Regions from separate parts of the Rummeliibacillus sp. G93 genome, predicted to be linked through region 3. Evidence: riboswitches for the same ligand, from Rfam matches in the RefSeq annotation. Region 3 holds a riboswitch; each other region holds the start of a gene.
The links. Region 3 has a riboswitch for S-adenosylmethionine ahead of M2M59_RS13490 (LLM class flavin-dependent oxidoreductase). Riboswitches for the same ligand answer to the same signal wherever they lie in the genome.
Positions count from the first base shown of each region.

Region 1: another riboswitch for S-adenosylmethionine. It lies ahead of metK (methionine adenosyltransferase); the one in region 3 lies ahead of M2M59_RS13490 (LLM class flavin-dependent oxidoreductase).
Region 2: another riboswitch for S-adenosylmethionine. It lies ahead of M2M59_RS00935 (O-acetylhomoserine aminocarboxypropyltransferase/cysteine synthase family protein); the one in region 3 lies ahead of M2M59_RS13490 (LLM class flavin-dependent oxidoreductase).

Region 1 is NZ_CP097314.1:2,256,915-2,265,048, forward strand. It holds gene M2M59_RS11225 (alanine/glycine:cation symporter family protein) at 1-111, opposite strand, end outside; gene M2M59_RS11230 (alpha/beta hydrolase) at 420-1,220, opposite strand; gene M2M59_RS11235 (gamma carbonic anhydrase) at 1,460-1,984, shown strand; gene M2M59_RS11240 (YiaA/YiaB family inner membrane protein) at 2,029-2,448, opposite strand; gene metK (methionine adenosyltransferase) at 2,684-3,877, opposite strand; SAM riboswitch class I at 4,125-4,242, opposite strand; gene pckA (phosphoenolpyruvate carboxykinase (ATP)) at 4,521-6,107, shown strand; gene M2M59_RS11255 (hypothetical protein) at 6,201-6,656, opposite strand; gene M2M59_RS11260 (alpha/beta hydrolase family protein) at 6,674-7,453, opposite strand; gene ytkD (RNA deprotection pyrophosphohydrolase) at 7,437-7,904, opposite strand; gene M2M59_RS11270 (transposase) at 7,956-8,134, opposite strand, start outside.
Region 2 is NZ_CP097314.1:171,481-179,614, reverse strand. It holds gene M2M59_RS00950 (bifunctional glycosyltransferase family 2 protein/CDP-glycerol:glycerophosphate glycerophosphotransferase) at 1-2,098, opposite strand, end outside; gene M2M59_RS00945 (histidine phosphatase family protein) at 2,356-2,913, shown strand; gene M2M59_RS00940 (homoserine dehydrogenase) at 3,231-4,217, opposite strand; gene M2M59_RS00935 (O-acetylhomoserine aminocarboxypropyltransferase/cysteine synthase family protein) at 4,454-5,749, opposite strand; SAM riboswitch class I at 5,858-5,969, opposite strand; gene nfsA (oxygen-insensitive NADPH nitroreductase) at 6,146-6,877, shown strand; gene M2M59_RS00925 (hypothetical protein) at 6,931-8,134, opposite strand, start outside.
Region 3 is NZ_CP097314.1:2,680,061-2,688,194, reverse strand. It holds gene M2M59_RS13520 (hypothetical protein) at 1-228, opposite strand, end outside; gene M2M59_RS13515 (MDR family MFS transporter) at 605-2,023, opposite strand; gene M2M59_RS13510 (TetR/AcrR family transcriptional regulator) at 2,094-2,672, opposite strand; gene M2M59_RS13505 (HIT family protein) at 2,891-3,376, shown strand; gene M2M59_RS13500 (helix-turn-helix domain-containing protein) at 3,440-4,240, opposite strand; gene M2M59_RS13495 (SDR family oxidoreductase) at 4,796-5,557, opposite strand; SAM riboswitch class I at 5,817-5,930, shown strand; gene M2M59_RS13490 (LLM class flavin-dependent oxidoreductase) at 6,023-7,102, shown strand; gene M2M59_RS13485 (ATP-grasp domain-containing protein) at 7,095-8,042, shown strand.

The DNA.
Region 1 (8,134 bases), 420 kb from region 3:
TACCTGTGGAAACTTCATAATGATTGAAAAGACTAATCCAACAACCAATATGCCGTAAATCATCCACGGCCCCCACAAAATGTCATTTATTGCTGCAACAAAATCCCCCATAAAAAAACCCCTTTATAGTTTTCTTATAATTCAATATATTTTAAATATTGATAGATTGCAAACAAAATTTTCGAAATAATCTTTTTTATTTTCTTACCTTATAAATACATAACTTGTTTTGCTATTTCATTTCGACTCCTCCTCAACTCTTTAGTAGTAAGATTTACTCATGATATGCCGCCTAGAATCTGAATATGTGACGAAAAAAAGACATATGCAAAATTAAAGCATATGCCCAGATATATATTTCTTTTGCTACGGCACAAAAGAATTTTACCTCTTAAAAACACACTTCCATTTAATTTAAATTAGATAATATAACCGATATTGCGTAAAGCATTAAACATAAAGGATTCCATATATTGATAGATATCTTCCCGTTCTGGTTCTTGATAAAGATCGTGATAGCAAGATTTCCACTCTTTATATTGGAATTCAGACGTTTCTTGTTGAGAAAGCCATTTTTTACTATAGGCTGGAGATACAATTTTGTCACTGCCCCCATTCATCAGCAAGACTGGGATATCCGGAATTGTTTCTCTCTTTGTCCACAATGCTTTCATAAACTGCTGCAGTTCTTTATACCATCCCACTGTAATGCCTGAAAAATAGTAGGGATCGTCCTTTTGTTCTTTATAAAATTCGTAACTGCGCGAAAGATTTTTGATTGGTATATCATGCTGTATCTTTAAATTCCCTGTTAGTTTGCTAATACCTGAAAGAGCATTAGAAAATTTTGATGGCTGATGTGTAAGATGCAGCCAAGGAGATGTTAGTATCATGCCTGCACATTCGTATTTCCGTATTTGTATTAATTCCATTGCAAGGCTTGCGCCAAGGCCATGCCCCATTATAAAGATTGGTAAATTATAATTTATAGCAACCTCCATCATTTGTCGAATGAACTTTAGGTACTCTTTAAACCCTTCATCATGCGCTTTCTTTTTCCGGCTCACTTCGCCATGACCAGGCAAATCACCTGTGATAACATGCATGCCAGATACACGTAGCTTTTCAATAAGCCAAGGATATCTCCGATGATGTTCATATGCACTATGTATAAAAACAACAACAGCTTTCGCTTGTCCCTCTGCTTCCCATTTCCACATTCTATTCCGCTCCTCAATTCTCACTTTTCTCGTATTAACGGCTACCAAAAATTAGAATGATATACTTCTATATTTTGACCTTCAATACCTGATAGGTTTAGGTAACAATCAGAGAAGATAAAATTCACTGATTGTCGTATCACTCTATTTTAACGTATTTTACAGATTTCAGTTTCCTTCCAATCTACCATTTGTTACGATATTAATAACATCATAGCTTGAAATGAGGCGAATTTTCGATGATTTACCCTTATCACAACAAAAAACCAAATATCGATCCCTCTGTTTTCATAGGAGATCATGTCGTTATCACTGGGGATGTCACAATTGGACCAGACTCATCTGTATTTTATAATACAGTGATTAGAGGTGATGTGTCCCCTACTATTATTGGAAGTAAAGTGAACGTACAAGACTTGTGCTGTTTACACCAAAGTCCTGGCAGACCGCTTGTCCTAGAAGATGAGGTAACAATCGGTCATCAAGTGACACTACATAGCTGCCATGTAAAAAAAGGTGCGCTTATTGGTATGGCATCAATTGTTTTAGACGGCGCAGAAATTGGCGAGGGAGCATTCATCGGGGCAGGGAGCCTTGTGACACAAGGAAAAGTAATACCTCCGAATACAATGGCTTTCGGCCGACCAGCTAAAGTAGTACGGGAATTAACTGATGAAGATAAAAAAGACATGGTCCGCATTATCAACGAATATCATGAAAAGGGCCAGTTCTATAAATCTGTCCAACAAAATTCAGAAAGATAATAAAAAGATGGCTTCTCTCAAAAGGGAGGCCATCTTTTTACTTTTTATTCTTCTTGTTCCTCTCCATTGCCATTGCCTTTGAGTGACTTACCATATTGTCTGTCACGTATTTCCTTTGATAGCGCGAAAGAGGTGTATAAGACAAAAATAATCCCTAGCCAATAATATCCCTTTTCGACAAGGTCCCAGTCTGTATTCCAAACACTTATCATCCCTATTCCAAATGAAGCAATCGTTGATAAATAACAAAGGAGCAAATATTCTTTTGTTACTTTAATTCCGTCATGCCGATCGCGAATTGTCTTTACAAGTGAAAAAGCAGAAAAAGTAATCCACCCCAACAAAATAGTATAGAATCCTCGCTCAACAAGTTGCCAATCTGTATTCCAAATCGCAACTAAGACAAAACCAAAGCCGGTTAAAAAAGCAGCCCATGTGAGAAAAAAGAATTCATTTGTTTTCAACCATCTCTCCTCCTTGAACTTCTTATTAACTTATTCAAAGAGAGAAAAGGTTATGAACCGAAAATGTATCAAGCTTTTACTTTGCCTTCATTTTATTTTTAAAGAATAGTTTGTTCACAACCTATCAAGATTAATGGAGAATAAAAACCAAAAACCCTATCACAAATGTGACAGGGTTCTCATAAGAATCAGCTTATCGCTTAGGAGGAAAAACCTCCATAGCAAGAAACTCTATTTATTTAAATTTAGCTTTCAATTCTTCAGCTTTATCTGTATTTTCCCAAGGTACATTTAAATCAACACGACCGAAGTGTCCGTAAGCCGCTGTTTGTTTATAGATTGGACGGCGAAGATCAAGCATTTTGATAATGCCTGCAGGACGCAAATCAAATGTCTCACGAACGGCTTCTACTAATTTGCTTTCTGTGACCTTTCCTGTACCAAAAGTATCTACAGAAATAGAAACTGGCTGAGCTACTCCGATTGCATAAGCTAACTGAACTTCTGCGCGCTCTGCTAAGCCTGCAGCTACAATATTTTTAGCTACATAACGAGCTGCATATGCTCCAGATCGGTCTACTTTTGTTGCATCTTTCCCTGAGAATGCACCGCCGCCATGACGCGCATACCCACCGTATGTGTCAACGATGATTTTGCGTCCTGTAAGACCTGCATCCCCTTTTGGTCCACCAATTACAAAGCGGCCTGTTGGGTTAATGAAGTATTTTGTGTTTTCATCCAGTAATTCAGCTGGCACTACATTATTGATTACTGTTGATTTAAGATCTTGTTGAATTTGTTCTAATGTTACATCTTCATCATGTTGAGTTGAGATAACAATTGTATCCACACGTACTGGATGGTTGTTTTCATCATACTCAATTGTTACTTGTGTTTTTCCATCCGGACGCAAGTATGCAAGTTGACCTGTCTTGCGAACCTCTGTTAAACGGCGTGCCAATTTGTGAGCTAAGCTGATTGGAAGCGGCATTAACTCAGGTGTTTCATTGCAAGCATAGCCGAACATCAACCCTTGGTCCCCTGCACCAATTGCTTCGATATCTGCATCTGACATTTTGCCTTCACGAGCTTCCAGTGCTTGGTCTACACCTTGTGCAATATCCGGTGATTGTTCACCAATTGCTACAAGTACTGCTAGGTTTTCTGCATCGAAACCGTATTTACCGCGTGTGTAACCAATTTCAGCTACTGTATCTCTTACAATTCCTTTGATGTCAACATATGTTGAAGTCGTCACTTCTCCTGCAACAAGGACAAGGCCTGTTGTGACAGTTGTTTCACATGCAACTCGCGCATTCGGGTCTTTTGCAATAATGGCATCTAAAATGGCATCCGAAATTTGGTCACAAATTTTATCTGGATGTCCTTCTGTTACGCTTTCTGAAGTAAATAATCTTCTGTTAGTCATTTGGTTGGTTTCCTCCTAAATCAACGAGATCCTCTCGAAAGTGATACGGTACTCATTACCCATGTCCGTTTAAATGGATTAAACGCCAAGCTTTAGCTGCTTTTTAAACACGAGGATATAGAAAGTGCCCTTACATACATGCTATATATTAATATGAAACAAAATCAATTTGCCTCAATTTTTACACAAAAAAACCTTTCGCTCATTCGCACAATGAGGAAAGGATATGTTTCGTAAGCACCTTTCACTCTTATCGTTCAAGGAATATTCCTTGCATCAGATTAGCACCAGCGCATTTAACACTTGATAAAATGCAGGTTGCCGGGTTTCTTAGGGCCTGACCCTCCACCAGCTCGGGATAAGAGTATCCGTTCTATAGCATATAGTAAGCGAATTGAACAAGAAAGTCAAATTTTCGATAAAAAATAAAGAAAAAAGTTGATTTTTGATGAATTTTGTTGTGTGATGTAGTTAAGCGTTTTCGTAAAGTAAATTAATGAATTAATTTATATAGAAAACTTTTAAAAAATAACGAGTTATTAGTATAGACTAATACGCTTAATGTGTTATACTAATTCTCGAAAAGATTAATACTCACCCACTTAGCAAGGGTAATAATATAAAAAGGATGGTACGTACACAGATGAATTCAGTAGAAATTGCGAATGAACTGAATGATTTATTACAAGGGCGCAATATTTTAGAACAGCTTTCAGTTCCACAATTAGTGGAAAAAGCAACTTCACGTGGAGAGGCAATCTTAACGGTAGATGGTGCTGTTCGCGCAGTAACTGGCAAATATACAGGACGTTCTCCTAAAGATAAATTTATGGTAGAAGAAGAATCCTCTAAAGACAAAATTGATTGGGGTAAAATCAATCAACCTATTTCTTCAGAAGTTTTCGATTCATTATATACGAAAGTAGTAGACTATTTAAAAGAAAAAGAAGAAATTTTTGTTTTCAAAGGATTTGCGGGTGCTGACCCTTCATCCCGTCTTGGCATTCGTGTTGTGAACGAATTCGCATGGCATAATTTATTTGCACATCAATTATTCATCCGCCCTACAGCTGAAGAATTAGAAGAACATGAAGCAGATTTCACTATTGTTTCTGCTCCTACCTTTAAAGCTGATCCAGCAGTAGACGGAACATCTTCTGAAACATTCATTCTCGTATCTCTAGAAAAACGCATTATTTTAATCGGCGGCACAGAATATGCTGGCGAAATGAAAAAATCAATCTTCGGCATTATGAATTACCTATTACCACAACAAGGTATTCTGTCTATGCACTGCTCTGCAAATGTTGGTGAATCAGGCGATGTAGCATTATTCTTCGGCCTATCCGGTACAGGTAAAACGACTTTATCTGCTGACAGCAATCGCAAATTAATTGGTGATGATGAGCACGGCTGGTCAGACAATGGAGTATTCAATATAGAAGGAGGCTGCTACGCGAAAACAGTCAACCTTTCTGCTGAAAAAGAACCAGAAATCTATAATGCTATCAAATTTGGCACAGTGCTTGAGAATGTAACAATCGATCCAGAAACACGCATACCTGACTATGATGATACTACATTAACTCAAAATACACGTGCTGCATACCCAATCCAAAATATCGAAAATATTGCAAGTCCATCTGTTGGTGGTCACCCTAAAACAATTATTTTCTTAACAGCTGATGCGTTTGGCGTATTGCCTCCAATCAGTAAATTAACGAAAGAGCAAGCGATGTATCATTTCTTATCTGGCTTCACTTCCAAAATTCCTGGAACAGAACGCGGTGTCGTAGAACCAGAACCAGTATTCTCTACATGCTTTGGCGCTCCATTCTTCCCACTACATGCTTCTGTATACGCAGAAATGTTGGGTGAGAAAATCGATGCTCATGAAGCTAATGTATTCTTAGTTAATACAGGCTGGACTGGCGGCAGCTATGGTGAAGGCAGCCGTATGAAACTTTCTTATACTCGTACAATGGTTCGCGCTGCAATCGACGGCAAGCTAGACAATGTATTCACAGAGCAAGATCCATTCTTTGGTCTATCTATGCCTACACAAATCGAAGGCGTGCCAACAGAAGTTTTAAATCCGCGTAATGCATGGGCGGATAAAGATGCTTATGATCAAAAAGCTAAAGAACTTGCTGGCATGTTCCATGAAAACTTTAAAAAATTCGGCGTCATTTCAAAAGATATTTCTGAAAAAGGCGCGCCAATCGTTTAATTGCTACAACTTATCGCTTACAACCTATAAGTAAATCCAAATCGCAAAAAAATCCCCGACAGGCCAAAAGGCTAGCCGGGGATTTTTGGTTTTTTAATCTGTGTCATCTGGAAAAAATTCTGCTTCTGTATCGTATTTCTTAAACATCTCAAGAATAGGTTCGGCATCTTCTCTCGTTAGTTGATTAAAGAAAATCTCTTCTGCATAATTTCTTATTTCTATGCCTTCTATTCCATGATCATCATGGAACAGAATAGAAAACCATTTTAACTGTTCTTTTGAATCGGCTGAGTGGTGAATAAAATAATCTCTTATTTTATCATTTAAGGTGACACGCTGAATTTTTACTAAGCCTTCATCCTGTGAACTAAAACTGAATTGTTCCAGTTCTTGAATTGCCTTGCTTTCTTCCTTCCAATTTTGCACCTGCAGCTCATTATAGGGTCCAGAATAAGCCTCCCATAATTCCTGCCAGAAAGGATAGCGTTTTTTAAACGGCAAGGTATCACTTTTATGCCTTACATCATTTGTCGCTTTAAGATAACCCATCTTTTCACCTACTTATTTTATTGTAGTTTCATCCATTGGCATGCCCCTCGGAGGACATTGCGATTGGCTACACCAGGGAAGTAATGAGTGAATTCGGGATAATACCAGGTTTCAACTCTTTTATTTAATTCCTTTAAGCGCTCTTCAAGTAGTTCAGCATGCTTAAAACTCACATTGTCATCTTTCATCCCATGAATGATTAAGACCGAAGCATTAATTTCTTTTATTCGGTCTAAAGGCGTGCGCTCTTCATATGCAGCTGGATTGGTCATAGGAGAACCTCCGAATACGCGTTTCATCATCCGACGCATATCAACCCGTTCTTCGTATGTGTACTCAATGTTAGAGACGCCTCCCCATGTAACAATGGACGTGATGTCATTTCGAATAATACCAGTCCAAAGAGCCATAAGCCCACCTCTAGAAAATGCGAACAAATGAATTCTCTCACTGTCACAGAAACGCTTCAGCACTTCGACAGCATTTACTGCATCAAAGCGGTCTTCGCCAGCAAACATATCCTTTCCTTCACCACCGCGTACACCTCTATAATACGGCGCGAATACGACAAAGCCATTTGCCGCAAGCTGTGTAATGCGAGCAGGACGTACCATCCCTACATTTTGAATCCCACCTCGCAAATATAGGATTCCTTCACTCTTTGGATTTTGTATAGGCGTAGCAAGAAGCCCTTTCACTTTTAAACCTTCCGACCAATATGTAATCTCGGCAAGTTTGACATTTGGATTGGGCGATGGATAATCCCTCATGTAATGGATATCACCATTGATATTCACGTTCACTCACCTTCTCTAACATTTTTTTCATCCCTGCATCTTTCATATAAAAACTTAGATTGTTACAGTGATCTAATTCTTCATCATCCAACAGACATGTGCCAGCTGTTTCTTTATACTGGTGATTTTGTTCGATTGCTTGGACAGAGGCTATAAATACCGCCTTCGTAAAAGGCCTTTCTGCGTGAACTATATAAGTGGCAAACCAAACTATATCTGAGAGCACGGCCCCTGTTTCTTCATATACTTCCCTTCTTGCCGCATCTTCTAACATTTCCCCCTTCTCTACCTTACCGCCCGGAAATTCAAGACCGCGAAGAGGGTGCTCGGTCAACAACCATTTCCCTTTATATTTCGCTAATACCAACACATGTTGAGGTTTTATGGAAAAAGAATTCTTTTTAAAAGAGAGTTCACAACCAAAGCCATTTAAATCTGTATATGTAAACATACCTTCGCTCACTCCTTGTTTTTATAAGTGTAACGAAGGTAAATCAATCCATCAACTGTAATAAGGCATTCCTTCAATAAATTTCTTAGTCTCTTCATCGCCGTATTCATGAATGATGGCATAAACTTTAGCCAACCGTTTATCTACTTCATTGTTTTGTGCATCAAGATGATAAGGAACAGCTGGAAGGTGTGCACGCCACATACCACTTGCTTCCCATCCTTGCATTT
Region 2 (8,134 bases), 740 kb from region 3:
TATCAATATAAAATCCTCTTAATACATCTTTATATTTTTTTATATCATATGTGTAAAACAGTATTGGTTTACGTAAATTAGCATAATCAAAAAATACAGACGAATAGTCAGTTATGAGAAGATCACTTATTATATATAAATCATTTACATCATTATACCTGGATACATCATATGCAAAATTCTCAAAGCCCTCTAAATTAAGATTATCAGAGATAAAATAGTGCATTCTTAATATGATGACATATTTATCTCCCAATTCTTCCTTAAGACGATTTAAATCTAATTGGAGGTTAAATTTATAATTCCCAGCTGAATGGTATTCATCATCTCTCCAAGTTGGTGCGTAAAGTATTACTTCTTTGTCTAACGGAATACCTAATTTATTTTTTATCATTGTTTTGTAGTCTGCTGTATAATTATATAAAATATCGTTTCTTGGATATCCATAAGTTAGCATGCGCTCTTTAGGATACATAAATGCACTCGCAAAAATATTTTCGCTATATTTATTCGCTGCTATCAAGTAGTCCCACTTTCTGGATTGATTATAGAAGTCATTTTTATAATTTTTATTCGCAGAAGTCACATTTTCCATATCGAATACCAAACGTTTAAGCGGCGTCCCATGCCAAGTTGATAAAATAATTTGATCTTCTTTTTTAGCAAGCCATTTTGGTTGTCTCATATTTAGCACGAAGTATTTAGAAACTGTCGCGTAATAAAAATATTTCCATCCGAAGCGCTTAATCACTTTTACATTAGGATTTGTAAATTCTGTTTCATCTTTAATTATCTCTTCATTATTTAGTACCCAGATATGCTTCCAGTTATTTGGTTCTTTCTCTAATAAATATTTAAATATCGATTTAGGGCTATCTGAATAATTTCTGCCAAGGAAACTTTCATAAATAATCGTATTACTTTTAATCGGCAACCTTGCAAAAACATTTTCTTGGATTTTTCTCTGTCTAAATCTTTTGTTTTTTGGTTTTAAAAATTGATAAGCTTTATATCCAAAAATCCGTGCCTTGCTAATTTTGTAAGCGGTTTTATAATTGCTTGATTTAATTGGCAGGATTTCTGGTTTATGCCTTTTTCTTAATTTGATAGGGTTAGAAGTTTTATTCAATAAGTGATTTAAAGTTGAATAAACTGGTAACATTTCATCGAACGATTCCCTAAACGATTTATTTGTATCAATTTGATACAAATAATAGTTAATAGCGGCTAATTTAATTTTCCGTGCCATTTCAAGGTCTTTACAATAATCAAGAGCTTCATCGAAAGCTTGACACTTTTTTAATAATCTATCATCTCTAATTTCTTGCGTTAATGATGGATAGTTTATAGAGTCATTATGAATATATTTAAAATACAATTTTGTCGTTGTTTGTTTAATTACATCGACATGGTTGTACAAGTCAACTAAAAATGGGATATCTCCATACAAGTCATTGGATGAATGGAAGTTTAACCCGCTTTCCTCTAGAAATGACTTTTTGAGGATGAAACTATGTGATCTAAAATGATAGTCAAGTTTCTTGAAATACTTTTTAGACTCTACACTAGTATACGTATGTTGGATTAGGTTACTTTCGTACATTCCGTTTATTACTTTAGCTATTTTTTCTTTGTCTGCATCTATATCACTAGCCTTTAAAACGGCTTGAAGGGTACCAAAAGAATCGTTATTGTATAAAGATTGTCCTCTTTCTCTGAAAGTCGTTTTCTTGTCCAACATAGTTTTTGTAATTCCAAACTTTAAAACATTTGTTTGATCAGGATCTTCATCTATTATTTGTTTTGCATAAATTAAAGCATTAGGGTGTAAGTAATCATCCGAATCTAGGAAAATGATATACTTTCCATTTGCATGCTTGATGCCCATATTTTTATATTCTTGTAAGTGGTTATTCCCAGACATGTTAATGTCGTTAACGTCCAATTTTGATTCCTTCAGCTTAGAAATCACTTTAGAATTGTTATGTAAAAAAACTATTTCAAAGTCCTTAAATGTTTGGTTTTCTAAACTTTCTTTATAATTATAGAGAAATGTTTCGCTGCTTTCTTTATAAGATGTAACTATTGAAAAAAACACGGTAAGTCCCCTCTCTCCAACTATTTGAAGTTATAAACAATTATACATTATTTTCCCTAATAATATAGTTAGAAACATCAAATTTTTGACATAGGAAGCCTTTAGTCTCCATATTTACTACTTTTTTGGATTAGGTCGAATTAGATGGTCTGTGGTGATTAAGAACTTTTTGAAAGGCTAACTAACGCGACAAATAGATTAATAAGCATCGATACCCTGATGCTACAATTGGATCATTACTGTCAGGAGCTGATACAATGACTAATTTATATTTTGTTAGGCATGCACATTCTACCTATACACCTGATGAATTAAATAGACCTTTATCAGAAAAGGGATTTTCTGATGTCACTCTGGTTACAAGATTATTAAAAACAGAGGGAATTGATGTTGTTCTTTCAAGTCCTTATAAAAGAGCGGTTCAAACCGTAGAGGGCATAGCAGAATACATACATACAGATGTAGGAATTATAGAAGGTTTTAAAGAACGGACTTTAACTACAGTCCCTTCAAATGATTTTGCTTTTGCAATAGCAAAAGTATGGGAAGACTACAACTTTTCATGGGAAGGTGGAGAGTCTAACGTTGTGGCTCAAAAAAGGGGTATTGAAGCTACATTTAAAATATTAGACAACTATAAAGATAAAAATGTAGTGATAGGAACACATGGAAATATCATGGTGCTAATCATGAATTTCTTTGACAGACAGTATAATTTTTCTTTTTGGCAGAATCTTGATATGCCAGATATATATAAATTGAATTTTGACGGAAAAGTATTAAGAAACGTAGAAAGAATTTGGGATAGATATTAATTCTTTTTTATTTAATTGGCGTTATTGTTATTAACACAATTGCTCCTGAACTCTATATCAATTTATTCTGGAATTTTTTTCATTTCATGAAAGATACGTTATGGATTGCGACAATACCAGTTTATTCATGGAAAGATATGCCGATTAAGTAGACGATAAAAGTATGAAGTGTAAAGCCATGAAAAACTACTCTTCAACCTAAAAGACTAAGAAGAAAAGTTATATAATGCAAAAGGATAGATGTATACAGGCCCACACTCCTGTTCATCTATCCTTTCTTTTTAAACCAATATTATGATAAATATCTTTTAATTGAGTTAAATTGAAATAACAGTTTTAGTTTTTGTCAGCATATCGCCATAATCTTCCACCATCGCGCTCGCAGTCGGAAGCATTCCCGCTCCTGGGCCTACAAGTGTTACGGTGCCTAGCAGATCCGCCTCAATGGCAACAGCGTTGTTTACTTCCTCAATTGAATAGAGAGGGTGACTCTGATCTATGAGCTCAGGTCTAACTGTCGCATGCACCTCGCCTGTTTTATAATTTTTTTGGACTAGTGCAATATGTCGGTAGCGCATGCCTTTTTCAGTTGCTTCTTTTACTTGTTGGGATGTGATTTCATTAATACCTTGTACTTTTACATCCTTCCAATCTGGCTGCTCTTTAAATGCTAGTTCACTGAGGATCATTAGTTTTCGAAAAGCATCTTGGCCTGATATATCGTTATAAGGATCTGCTTCAGCGTAGCCTAATTTCTGTGCATCTTCTAAAGCATCCTCAAATGCCATTCCTCTTGCACGCATTTGGGTCAATATGTAATTGGATGTTCCATTTAATATACCTTGAATGCGCTGTACCTCATTGACACGAAGCAGATTTTGCATCGTTTTTATAACAGGAACGCCGCCTGCAACTGTTGCCTCAAAACCTACCTGCACTCCATGTTTCGCTGCTTTTTCCTGAAGTGATTTGCCATGCTTAGAAAACATCACTTTATTAGCGGTGATAACGTTGCATCCCTTTTCAATAAGGCGGTCAAGGTATTGATATGCAGGTTCCTCTCCTACAATTGCTTCGAAAACAACATCAAGATTCGAAATATCCAGGATTTCCTCTATTTGATTTGTCAGCATCTCTTTAGCAGCATGAGGACGTGGCTTATTCGGATTGCTGACGAGGACTTTTGCTACTTCTAGGTCGACATCTAGCATCTGTTTCAATTGACTGCGCTTTTCTGTTAATATGCGATAGACCCCCTGGCCAACTGTACCAAAACCTAATATAGCAACCTTTACCTTTTTCAAAAAACCGCCTCCATTGTCTTATACTGAATTAATCTACATACTGATGATTTTAGCTTACACAGAGTATGTTTACAAGATAAATCCTCCTACAAAAGACATGTGTGTACCTGGAGTGTTCATTTAAATCAAAATGAAAAGAGTGAAAAGACAATCCATCACTCTTTTCTTTATTTATTTAAAAAATTTTTTAGGAAATGCTGCTACTTCCCTGAGGCGAAGCGAAACTCATTAACAAATTATTTTGCTGCAACTTTTGGGCTTACCTTTGTGAATGCTTCTTCTAGTGCAGAGATGATATCATCGATTGCTTCTAACCCAATAGATAAGCGAATTAATTCCTCTTGCACGCCTGATTTTTTCAACTCTTCACTGTTTAATTGTTGATGAGTTGTTGAGGCCGGATGAATAATCAATGAGCGGGCATCTCCTACATTTGCCACGTGACAGAACAATTCGACATTGTCGATAAATTCGCGTCCAGCATCTCTGCCTCCTTTAATTCCAAATGTAAGAACAGAGCCATAGCCATTCTTTAGATACTTTTTAGCAAGAGGAGCGAATTCACTATCAGAGAAGCCATTGTATCCTACCCATTCCACCTGAGGATGCTGACGTAAGTATTCAGCTACCTTTCTAGCATTTTCATTATGATAAGGCACACGAAGATGCAGTGTTTCAAGACCTTGCAATAGTTGGAAGGCAGCATCTGGGCTAAGCGTTGGCCCAAAGTCGCGCAGCAATTGTACGCGCAGGCGTGTAGCGAAAGCTGCATTACTCACATCAATGCCATAGCGGATGCCATGATAGGATTCATCTCTTTCTGTATAGTCAGGGAATTTGCCTCGTGTCCAATCAAACTTGCCTGCATCCACCACCACGCCAGCGATTGTTGTACCGTGCCCGCCAATCCACTTAGTCGCAGAGTGAATCACAATATCAGCGCCATATTCAATAGGACTACATCCAATCGGTGAGGCAAATGTATTGTCGATGATTAGAGGGATTTCGTGTCGATGGGCAATATCCGCAATACTTTCGATATCTGCTACTGAAAGACTAGGATTACCAATCGTTTCAACATAAATCGCTTTTGTATTTTTTTGGATTGCCCCTTCAAAATCTTCAAGCTTCCGTTCATCTACAAATGTAGTATTGATTCCGTATCGCGGCAAAGTATTAGCAAATAAATTGTACGTTCCTCCATACACACTCGCAGCTGAAACTATATGATCACCAGCACGCGCTATATTTAAAATAGAAAATGAAATGGCCGCCATGCCTGATGATAGAGCAACCGCTGCTGTTCCACCTTCAAGCAAGGCTACTCGTTTTTCAAAGACATCAACAGTTGGATTCATGATTCGAGAATAAATATTGCCTGGCTCTTCCAAGGCGAATAATTTCCGTGCATGCTCTGTATCATTAAATCTATAGGCTGTTGTTCGGTATATTGGCACCCCAATTGCACCAGTTGTAGGATCAGGCGTTTGGCCACCACGTACTGCTAAAGTCTCTTTACGAAATTCTGTCATTCTAATTCCCCCTAATATAGTTTGAGATGGAAAGCTGAGGTGTGGCAAGGATTTTTCCAAAAGAAAAACCCTTCTTCACATAAGAAGAGGGTCATTAGCATTTTCCTCCCCTTATCTGTCAGATTCGCAATAAAGAATCTGTAGGAATTAGCACCATGTAAGATAACTTACTGGTTGCCGGGCATCGCAGGGCCTTTCCCTCCGCCACTCTTGATAAAGGTAATTTATTCTGTTCCATCTTGTTGTTGTAAGTATAGGTATTGCATTTTAAAAAGTCAATACTATTTTTTGATATTTCTAAATATTACATACAAGCGGATTCGTTTCGCTAGTCATTTCCTACAATTTCTCCTATAGTTAATTAGAGAAATCCACAAAATAGGAGTTGTTCTACAGATGGTTAAAGATTTATTGCGTAGCCATTCATCAGTTCGAAAATATACAGGTGAAGAGATACCAAGAGAGGTTGTACGAGATTTAATTGAAACAGCACAAATGGCTGCTACCTCACATTTCATCCAAGCATACAGTGTCATCTGGGTAACTGATGCCGACAAAAAGAAAAAATTAGGCGAGCTCTCTAACAATGAGTTCCAATTCAAAACAGCGGGTGCTTCTTTCTTATTCTGCGTTGACTTCAAGCGTTTGGAGGCTGCCGGCAAAAAGCAAGGTGTAGAAATTGTGGCTGATTCTGCTGAAAACCTTCTTGCAGGCGTAGCCGACGTAGCACTATTTGCACAAAACTTTGTTATTGCTGCTGAATCAGAAGGATACGGCATTTGTTATATTGGCGGTGCACGCAATAACCCAGCTGATATCAGTGAATTATTCAATCTGCCTGAACACGTTTTTCCTATGTTCGCCATGACGATCGGAAAACCGACGAAAAGAAATGAAACAAAACCAAGACTTCCACTGGATGCCGTGCTACATGAAAATAGTTATGATGAAGAAAAATACGATACATTACTTGATGAATATGATGCGACATTAGAAGAATACTACCAACATCGTTCATCGAATCAAAAAATGTCGAATTGGACAAAACAAATGGCTGATTTCTTAGTGGAACAGCGTCGTCCATTTATCAAAGACTTCCTTGCATCCAAAGGATTTACTTGGAAATAGAAAAACGCTCTATAAGGTTTTTGGCTTTTGCCTGCCTTATAGAGCTTTTTTAATTATTTTTCTTCGATTCCCTCTATAACCATTTCTTTTACTGGTAAAAAGACTTCGCTTGAATTCACATATTTCAGCTTCACCGTGTCGCCTTCTTTCAGATAGACTGCGAGAGGAGCCACTTCTGAACTCACAATATAATTTTCTTTATTATCTAGCAAGAAGGAAACAGTTGTGAAATCCCCATTCTTTTCTTTATAAACGCGGACTACTTTTCCTTGAGTTTCTTTTTCTTCTGCTGCAGATGTTCCTTTTAGCGAACTGTTGCCAATTCGGGAGATAATTGTTTTATATTGCCGTAGTGCTTCATTTGGAGTTGCAGCAGATACTGAAAGTTCAGGCCTTGCTGCAGACACAATCGAGTAATTTTGTAGGAAGCCATTGGAATCTAATACTGGCACAAGCCAGCTAGCTTCACCGTAAAAATTGTAGATAATCGGCATAGAAGCACGCCATTTTTTCTCGATGAATTTTTTTTCAATGATTTGAATAGCACCCTGCGAATCCATATAGGATTCTTCTTTATTGCCTGTATAGTACGTTGCATGACCTGTACGCGCGTCTGTTAAAGAGTAGCCAAGCATAGAATCTACGCCTTTTTTCGGACTTCTAAAATCAGTGAAGTAAAACATTGTTCCATTCTCATCAAAGACAGGGCTGACATTCGCTTCTGTCCCTTCATCTGATGGCAATTTCACATCTTTCTTGCCGACTAGACTATTCCAAAAACCATGCACATATTTGCCGAAATATTCATTTTGTCGGCTTACTGCTTCGGGAGAGATCGCTCCGTCAATAAAGGCAGGTATTTTATCTAATGTATACGTTTTAGAAGCGCCTGTTTTTACATCTACCATAACAATGCCCTTTGGATCAAAGCCATTACGCGCAGAAATGAATTTTCCATACGTTCTGATATAATATGGCTTGCCGTCATCGTCTACTTCCAATTGTGGATCGCCATAAAAAATTTCTTTTGGATTAGCAAGTCTCATATGGCGTTCGACATTATTGTTAAAATAGCCAGAAGCTGTATAAACCATTTCTGATTTAACGAACTTTGGATTGTTAGATGAATCGGTTGCACTCATGATGAGATACCCTGGCGAAACTTTCCCCTTCATCCATTTGAAAAAGTCAGAAAACTCAACGGGTGCAATATAAACATATTCGCCCGCTACTTTTTGGATCTGCAAATCTCCTAAT
Region 3 (8,134 bases):
GAAACCTTCATCTACCTCTTCTTCAAAAACCTCATCAAACATATCTTCTCGAGTAGATAAACTGAAGTAGAGAGTAGGTTCACCTATACTACTTTCTATAAATATTGCGTTTACCTCTTCCGCAAAATTCATCTCTATTAAACTGCCTATTTTCTCCACCAATTCATTTGTCTTTTTAGACAAATTGGAACGAATCATCTCTAAATAGTTTTCTACACCGTATTCCATATAATCACCCCTTAAAAAGTATATAATTAGTATAACATTCCAATTATGGATGTAAAATGTATGGTGCTAGAGCTATTTGTTAAACAAGTTATACTATTATGATTTAGTCCATTAATATACCTCTTATAGCAGTGTTAATAGTGTTTTTACGGTGATTTAAATTATCTTTTCTTTTTCCTTTGTCTGTTTCAAGCAAAGCAGACGAAAACACCGCAAGTAAAAAAGTCTTCTTATAATAATTGCTCAATGTGTCTCAGATCGTTATTTTCTAATAAAAACAGCGACAAACACTAGATTAATAGTGCTTGCCACTGTTTGAAATATTTCCAAGATTTCATTTTAAAAACGTTTAGTAGATTTGCTTTGTATAAACTACTTACCCTTTTCCCACAGGCTCTCGCTTCACAAAAAGTGATAAAATAAGCCCGATGATTGTAAGGGCAAGGATAAAGATGTACGCATGTTTTGTTCCTTCTGCCATTAATTCACCTGGTGTAGCGTTCGGGAATTTCTCCATATGCAATGTTTGGCCATTTACCAATAATGTAATTGCCAACGCTGTACCGATACCACCAGCAATTTGTTGTAATGTGCTCATGACTGCGGCACCATCACCATATAATTTGCGAGGTAATTGATTTAATCCATTTGTTTGCGCAGGCATGATAATCATGGAAATACCGATGAAAAAGATAGAATGTGCCAAAATTACTTGCCAAATTGGTGTATCTGCAGAGATTGTAAAAACAAAAAGTAAGCTTGAAATAAACGCTAAAAGATACCCAAGTGGCAAAAATTTCTTTGCACCATACTTATCAAATAGCTTTCCTACAAAAGGAGAACAAAAAGCGTTCAGGGCACTACCAGGTAAAAGAATCATCCCAGCTACTGTCGCACTAAATAATAAAGATCCTTTTAGATACATTGGTAATAAAATGGCTGATGATAATATGAGAAGCATACCACTGAATAATAACAACGCTCCTAATGTAAACATCGGGAATTTAAACACTCTCAAATTAATCATTGGCTGCTTCATTTTCATTTGACGGATACTAAATAATATAATGGACACGGCACCTACAATAAATGGTGCATATACCGAAACGGAGTTAAATGATTTTTCCGCAATATTACTTAAACTATACATCAAACCGCCAAATCCAAGTGTGGATAACAGGATAGAAAGCAAATCAATAGAAGGTTTTGTAATCTTGGATACATTATCAATCTGTTTAAGCCCGATAATAATTAAAGCTACATAAAAGATAAGACTTATCCAGAAGATATAAGCCCAATCCAACGAATCAACAATAAGACCAGCTAAAACAGGGCCAACAGCAGGTGCTGTTGTAATGACAAGTCCCATTAATCCCATCACAGCTCCACGTTTATAGATAGGGAAAATAAGTAAAATAACATTCATCATTAATGGTAAAATAATGCCCGTTCCAAGAGCTTGCACGATACGACCAATTAGTAAAACTGTAAAACTAGGTGCTACTGCAGCTAAAATTGTTCCTACAATAGAGAAGGTTAATGAACCGACTACTAATTGTTTTGTTGTAAACCATTGAATGAGTAGGGATGAAACAGGTACGAGAATACCAATTGTTAATAGATAGCCCGTCGTAAGCCACTGGGCAGTCGTTGGTGACACACTAAAATCTGACATAATATTAGTTAGTGCCATATTCAAGGCGGTCTCACTAAAGAGTCCGATAAATGCGGCAAACATAAGTACAGAAGCCATAGCTTTAGGGCTACGTACTGGCACAACTTGAGATGAAGACATAAAATACTCCTTTCTTTCATGAAAATAATTAGACCGGTCTATATAATTTTACGATAAATAAAGTCCCTTTTTACTGAGACAGTAGTAAAGGGATCATCTTATTCACGTGATGTAATGGCTCACTCGATTTTTTTGTAAAACATAGCGTAACGCCTCCTTCAATTAAGGCACTAATTGTTTCACTAATCAAACAAGCACGATCTTCACTATAGCCACTCGATTTTAATTTATCGTAAAAAAGTTTTTCCCAAATTATAAAGGTTTCTTCACAGGCCTGGCGTAAATTCTCATTGACAAATACAGTTTCCATCGCGAGCAATCCGAGTGGGACGTTTTTAAATTGTGTTTTTCGTTCTATGTCTTTAAATCTTTCCGCAATAGTTCCAATATGATATTGAAATGCTTCGACTGGGTCATCATAAGTGGCAAGATTTTCATTAATTACTGTTGAAATCGTCTTTGCAGATAAATTAATCGCTTCAATCGCTAATTGCTCCTTACCATTAGGGAAATGATAATATAACGAACCTTTAGGCGCTCCACTCTCTTTAAGTATTTCACTTAACCCTGTAGCATGATAACCTTTCAAATGAAAAAGCAAGGTAGCTGCTTCTAAGATTTTCTCACGGGATGTTTCTTTACTAGACATAGATCATACCTCCATCAAATTATAACGAACGGTCTATATAATAATAAAAGTGTCGTTTGGTGTTGTCAATCTAAATTTATTACTATGTAAAAGCAATCTAAAGGTGAACTCCTCCCAATTAACGAGTATGTGCATTGCTATTTTTATGTCAAACAGCTAATATAGAAAACCAAAAGCAGAACAGGTTAACAGAACTAAAAATAACAAGGGGGAATTGTATGAGAGAAATAACTTTATCAAACGGAAAGACTGTAAAAGTTGAATGTTTAAGCTGTGCATTAACTAGTGGACTTATTGAGCCAGATGGTGGTGTTGTTATTGAAACTGCCCATTTTCATGCCCATCAAGATGTTGCATATCCAATAAAAGGACTAATCATATTAGCTTCTAAACGCCATATTAAATGCTTTGATGAATTAAATGAAGCAGAAAAATTGGATTACATAAACTTACTAACAAAGATAAGAAAAGCCCAAAGGGAAGTGTTAGGTATAGAATATGTTTATTACTTTTACAATGAAGACACAACTCACCATTTTCATACCTGGATGGTTCCAAGGTATGAATGGATGTATCAATTTGGACGTTCAGTAGAATCTGTCAGACTTGTTCTACTTCATGCACGTAACCACATGAATAGCGAGGAAAATATTAAGGAAGTAATGTATGCAATTCATGCTTTGGGTAAAGAATTGAATAAGTAATATAATATAAAAAATTATCTTAAGATTGTTATCCAGATAAGTGATAACAATCTCTTTTGATTTCTATAGAAATTCCAATCTAATCTCACTCCCATTCCGACTCTCCTCCTCATAAAACTCCATCACTTCTACCGTAAACCGATCTAGTATTCTATCTAGCTTTTTATACATATAGCCAAAGGGATTGGTGATGAACTGCCTTTTAGTTTGCTGAATAGTTTCTTTGAAGGCTGTAAAGCTGATATCTTCGAGCTGTTGTTTGCGGACTTGGTAGATTTCCCATTCCAGCAAGGGTTTTAGTTGCTTGTACACGACATCCACAAATTTCTTTGTTTCTGAGGTGTTGCCAGTGGTTGATAAAAGATAATGAAAAATTCTATTACGCAAAGATGTATTTAACATCGGGTATGTATGTTTACCGTATTGATGTTTAGGATTAGAAGATAAAGATGGTTCCTGTTCCAGTTGCGCTGCTTCAACCTTACTCTCACAAGGAGTTTCAGCTTCTTCTTGATGTGCCACGGCCAATGTGTCATCACAAGGTAAAATAGAAAAGATGTTGGCGCCTTTGATGCCATTCATCTTTTTTGTTTGGATGCGTTTGATAATCTGAAACTCTTCTAAACGTTTGAGCGTGCGGAAAACAGTTCGGACAGAAATGCCTAAAGCACCTGCAATTGTTTGTGCCTTTAAGTGGCAGGCACCTGGATAATCCAATGCATGCGAAGCCATTTTATAAAGAACGGCCTTATCGGATGGGGTCAAATTGTAGTAATGCTTGCGGATGTGTTGTTCCACTTGCTCGTCCATTTCTTGTATAGTTGTAAAAGATGTATAAGGTGCTAAATATTCAAAACGTGCCATGTTTTCTCCTTCTTTCAGCTTTTATATAGTAAATAGATGAAAGTAGGGAAAAGGGGACATAAAATAAAAAATATTTTTGTTTACAATATAAAGAAGAATGTACAACAATTTATTGTACACTCCTCAATTTAATGTGTGAGATGTGAATTTATTTTAGATAAGATGATAATCTGAATGGGATGAGATGGTATTTGAATGAATGGGTTGACATTGTTTACACATTTTCTTAAATGTTTTGTGCAAGAGCGTTATCACGACCACGTATTTTATTAGATACTGCTTTAATTCTTACAAAATCATTCACTACATATTGAATGCGATTAGATAATGCTTCTACAGTAGCAACTATTTTTGTTTTCGCTAGAGCATCTTGTTTGCCGTGCTGTTTACCGCTCTTTTGTTATTGTGTATCTCACACATTAGTATTCTATGAAGTAAACGGTTTTTGATCTGTACTCATGTCCGTGATTCTTAAAATACTTTGAATTGGTTTACCACTATTACAGAAAAAAACTCGCCGATTGCGGCGAGTTTTTCTTTTTTAATTCAAGCATGTTATTCAATAGTATGTTTCATGGCATTATACATATTGGCTACGTGCTCATCTGACTTATCTCGTGGCATGCGGAGTCGTTCAACGGAAGAGCCGTACCCGATTTCTTGTTCGCCTTCTTGTAAGCCTTTGAAAATGCCATCTGCAAATTCGTCTAATGGCTCTCCATTTGTATGCAGTCCGGCACCGCCTAGGTCTGTGTTGACTGCTGGAGGGGCAACTTCAATCACTTCTACACCTGTTTCGGCAAGTTGGTGACGTAAGCTCATCGTAAAGGAGTGGAATGCTGCTTTTGTAGCTGAATAGATTGGCGCGATAACCATCGGGGTAAAAGCTAACCCAGATGTAATGTTAATAAAAGTGGCTTCTTCTTTTTTAGCGAAATAGGGTGCAAAAAGCATCGTTATATGGAATGGCGCTTCAATGTTGGTCGTAATTTCTTGATTGAAATAAGCCCAATCGTTCTTTGCATCTGCTTTTAATATGTTAAAACGTTGTTGCATTCCTGCGTTGTTCACTAACACATTCACTTCGGGATAGTTTTCTGTTACCCATTCGAATAGGGAAATGCGCTCAAATTCACTGCTTACATCGCTTTGATGAATGATCAGCTCTGGAAATTTTTCTTTTGCCTGCTGAAGAACATTTTCTCTCCGTCCTGTAACGATCACTTTGTTTCCTGCTTTTAAAAATCTTTCTGCAAAAGCTAAGCCAATTCCAGAACTTCCGCCTGTGATAAGGATTGTATTTCCTGAAAGTTTCAATGTTATTCCTCTTTTCTAATAGCATGTGGTTCTGATAAAAATACAGGATGCTGTACTGACAATTTTTCAGTAGCCCATGGTAGTATATCCTAATACTACCCACTAACTATAGGGATTAACATCGTTCAAATGCTTAGAAATAATCATAAACCTCCTTTTCTTATTAACTTAGTTAGGATTAATGGCATAATCTATTGACAATGGTTCATATTATGGGTAATATTCATTTTAATTTGAAATTTCAAAAATCAAATAATTCAATCTATCCAGAGAGGTGGAGGGACATGGCCCTTTGAAACCTCAGCAACAGGTTCTGCTAATGTAGTAGAATACTGTGCTAATTCCATCAGGCATATAGCTTGGAAGATAGGAGAAGACAAACTTGTTTTGTTAAAAGTCTCTTTCCCTATCTCGGGAGGAGACTTTTTTATTTGTTATAAATAGCTGGGGAAAAGGAGTGGAGAAATGAAGTACGGATTTTGGTTGCCTATTTTTGGTGGTTGGTTGAGAAATGTAGAGGAAGAAAATATGCCACCCACGTATGAGTATGCGAAAACAATCATTCAATCAGCAGAAAAGTGGGGATATGATACAACATTAATCGCGGAACTATACTTAAATGATATTAAAGGCACTGACAAAGATTCGTTAGAGGCATGGTCTACGGCGACAGCTTTGGCAGCAGTAACAGAAAAAATTGAGATCATGGCAGCAGTTCGCCCCGTATTTCATAATCCTGCTGTAACTGCGAAAATGGCGGCAACTATTGACCATATTAGCAAGGGGCGTTTCACATTAAATGTAGTTTCGGGTTGGTGGGCTGAGGAGGCGAAGCAATATGGCGGCGATTTTACTGAACATGACCAGCGCTATGATAGAACGGCAGAGTTTATTGAAATTTTGAAAGGCTTATGGACGGAAGATACATTTTCATATCAGGGGAAGTTTTATCAAATAGATCAGGCAAAGCTTTCGCCTAAACCAGTGCAACGTCCTCATCCGATTTTATATGCTGGCGGTGAAAGTGAAAAAGGCAAACAAATCATTTCATCATTGTGTGATGCTTATGTCATTCATGGTCATACAGTGGAGGAAGCGAAGGCTAAGATTTCTGATATGAAGACGCGTAGAGAAGAAGCTGGTCGTGAGCCCTTTAAAACCATTGGAATGGCAGCCTATGTGATTTGCCGTGATACGGAGGAAGAAGCGCAGGAAGAGTTAAAACGAATTACAACGGTGAGCAATCTAAGTGGATATGCAGGCTTTAAAGACTTTACATCTAAGTCAGAGCTTGAACATCAAATTCAGTTACAGGATTATTCAGTATCTAATCGCGGAATCCGACCGAATTTAGTTGGCACACCTGAGCACATTGCAAATCAAATTATAGCCTTTGAGGAAGCTGGAGTTGATTTACTATTATTACAATGTTCTCCACAGCTAGAGGAACTAGGACGCTTTTCGAAACAGGTTATGCCGAAAGTGGAAGAATTAAAATCCACAATCATAGAAAACAAAAGCAGGGGGCAGGAATATCATGTCTAAAATATACGTAATTCATGAGAATAGTGAATGGACAGAACATCTATTTAAAAGATTAGAAGAGTTAGAACTTCCTTATGAAGATTGGAATCTTGTAAGAGGGACAGTTGATCTTACGTCTGTTCCACCTGAAGGGATTTTTTACAATCGCATGAGTGCTTCATCTCATACACGAGGCAACCGCTTTGCTCCAGAGTTAACAAGTGCTGTTCTCTCTTGGTTGGAGCACCATGGCAGAGTAGTGATCAATGGAAGCCGTGCCCTTCAGCTAGAGGTAAGTAAGGTCTTACAGTACTTAGAACTAGAGAAGTACGGCATCAAAACACCGAAAACAATTGCTGCAGTAGGAAGAGAAGAAATTCTTAAAGCAGCGGAGGAATTTGGCACAAAGAAATTTATAACAAAGCATAACCGAGCTGGAAAAGGGCTTGGGGTACAGCTTTTTACGTCTGTAGATGCTCTGCAAAACTATATTGATAGTGATAGCTTTGAGGAACCAGTCGATGGAATTACATTGCTGCAGGAATATATCGAGTCTCCTGAGGCTTTTATTACACGTAGTGAATTTATTGGTGGAAAGTATTTTTATGCTGTTCGGGTGGACACTTCTGAAGGCTTTGAATTATGTCCTGCCGATGCATGTGCAATTGATGATCTTTTCTGCCCTGTTGGAGAAGAAAGCGCCAAACCTGCAAAATTCCAGATTAGAGAAGGGTTTGAACATCCTATTTTTGAGAAATATGAACGTCTGCTAGCAGCCAATGATATTAAAATCGTGGGTATAGAGTTTATCCAAGATAAAGAGGGCCAAATTTACACATATGATATTAACACGAATACCAATTACAACAGTGAAGCGGAAGCCAACGGAGATATTTATGGAATGCTTGAAATTGCTAAGTATTTAGGTGGAGAGCTTAAAAAATTGGAAGTGACTGTTTAGGTAGCGAGTTAATCTTGGCTTGCGTATGGCCAAATCAATTGGACAATAAAAAACGGCTGAGGCCGTTTTTTTTTTGCTTTTTCAAAGCAAAA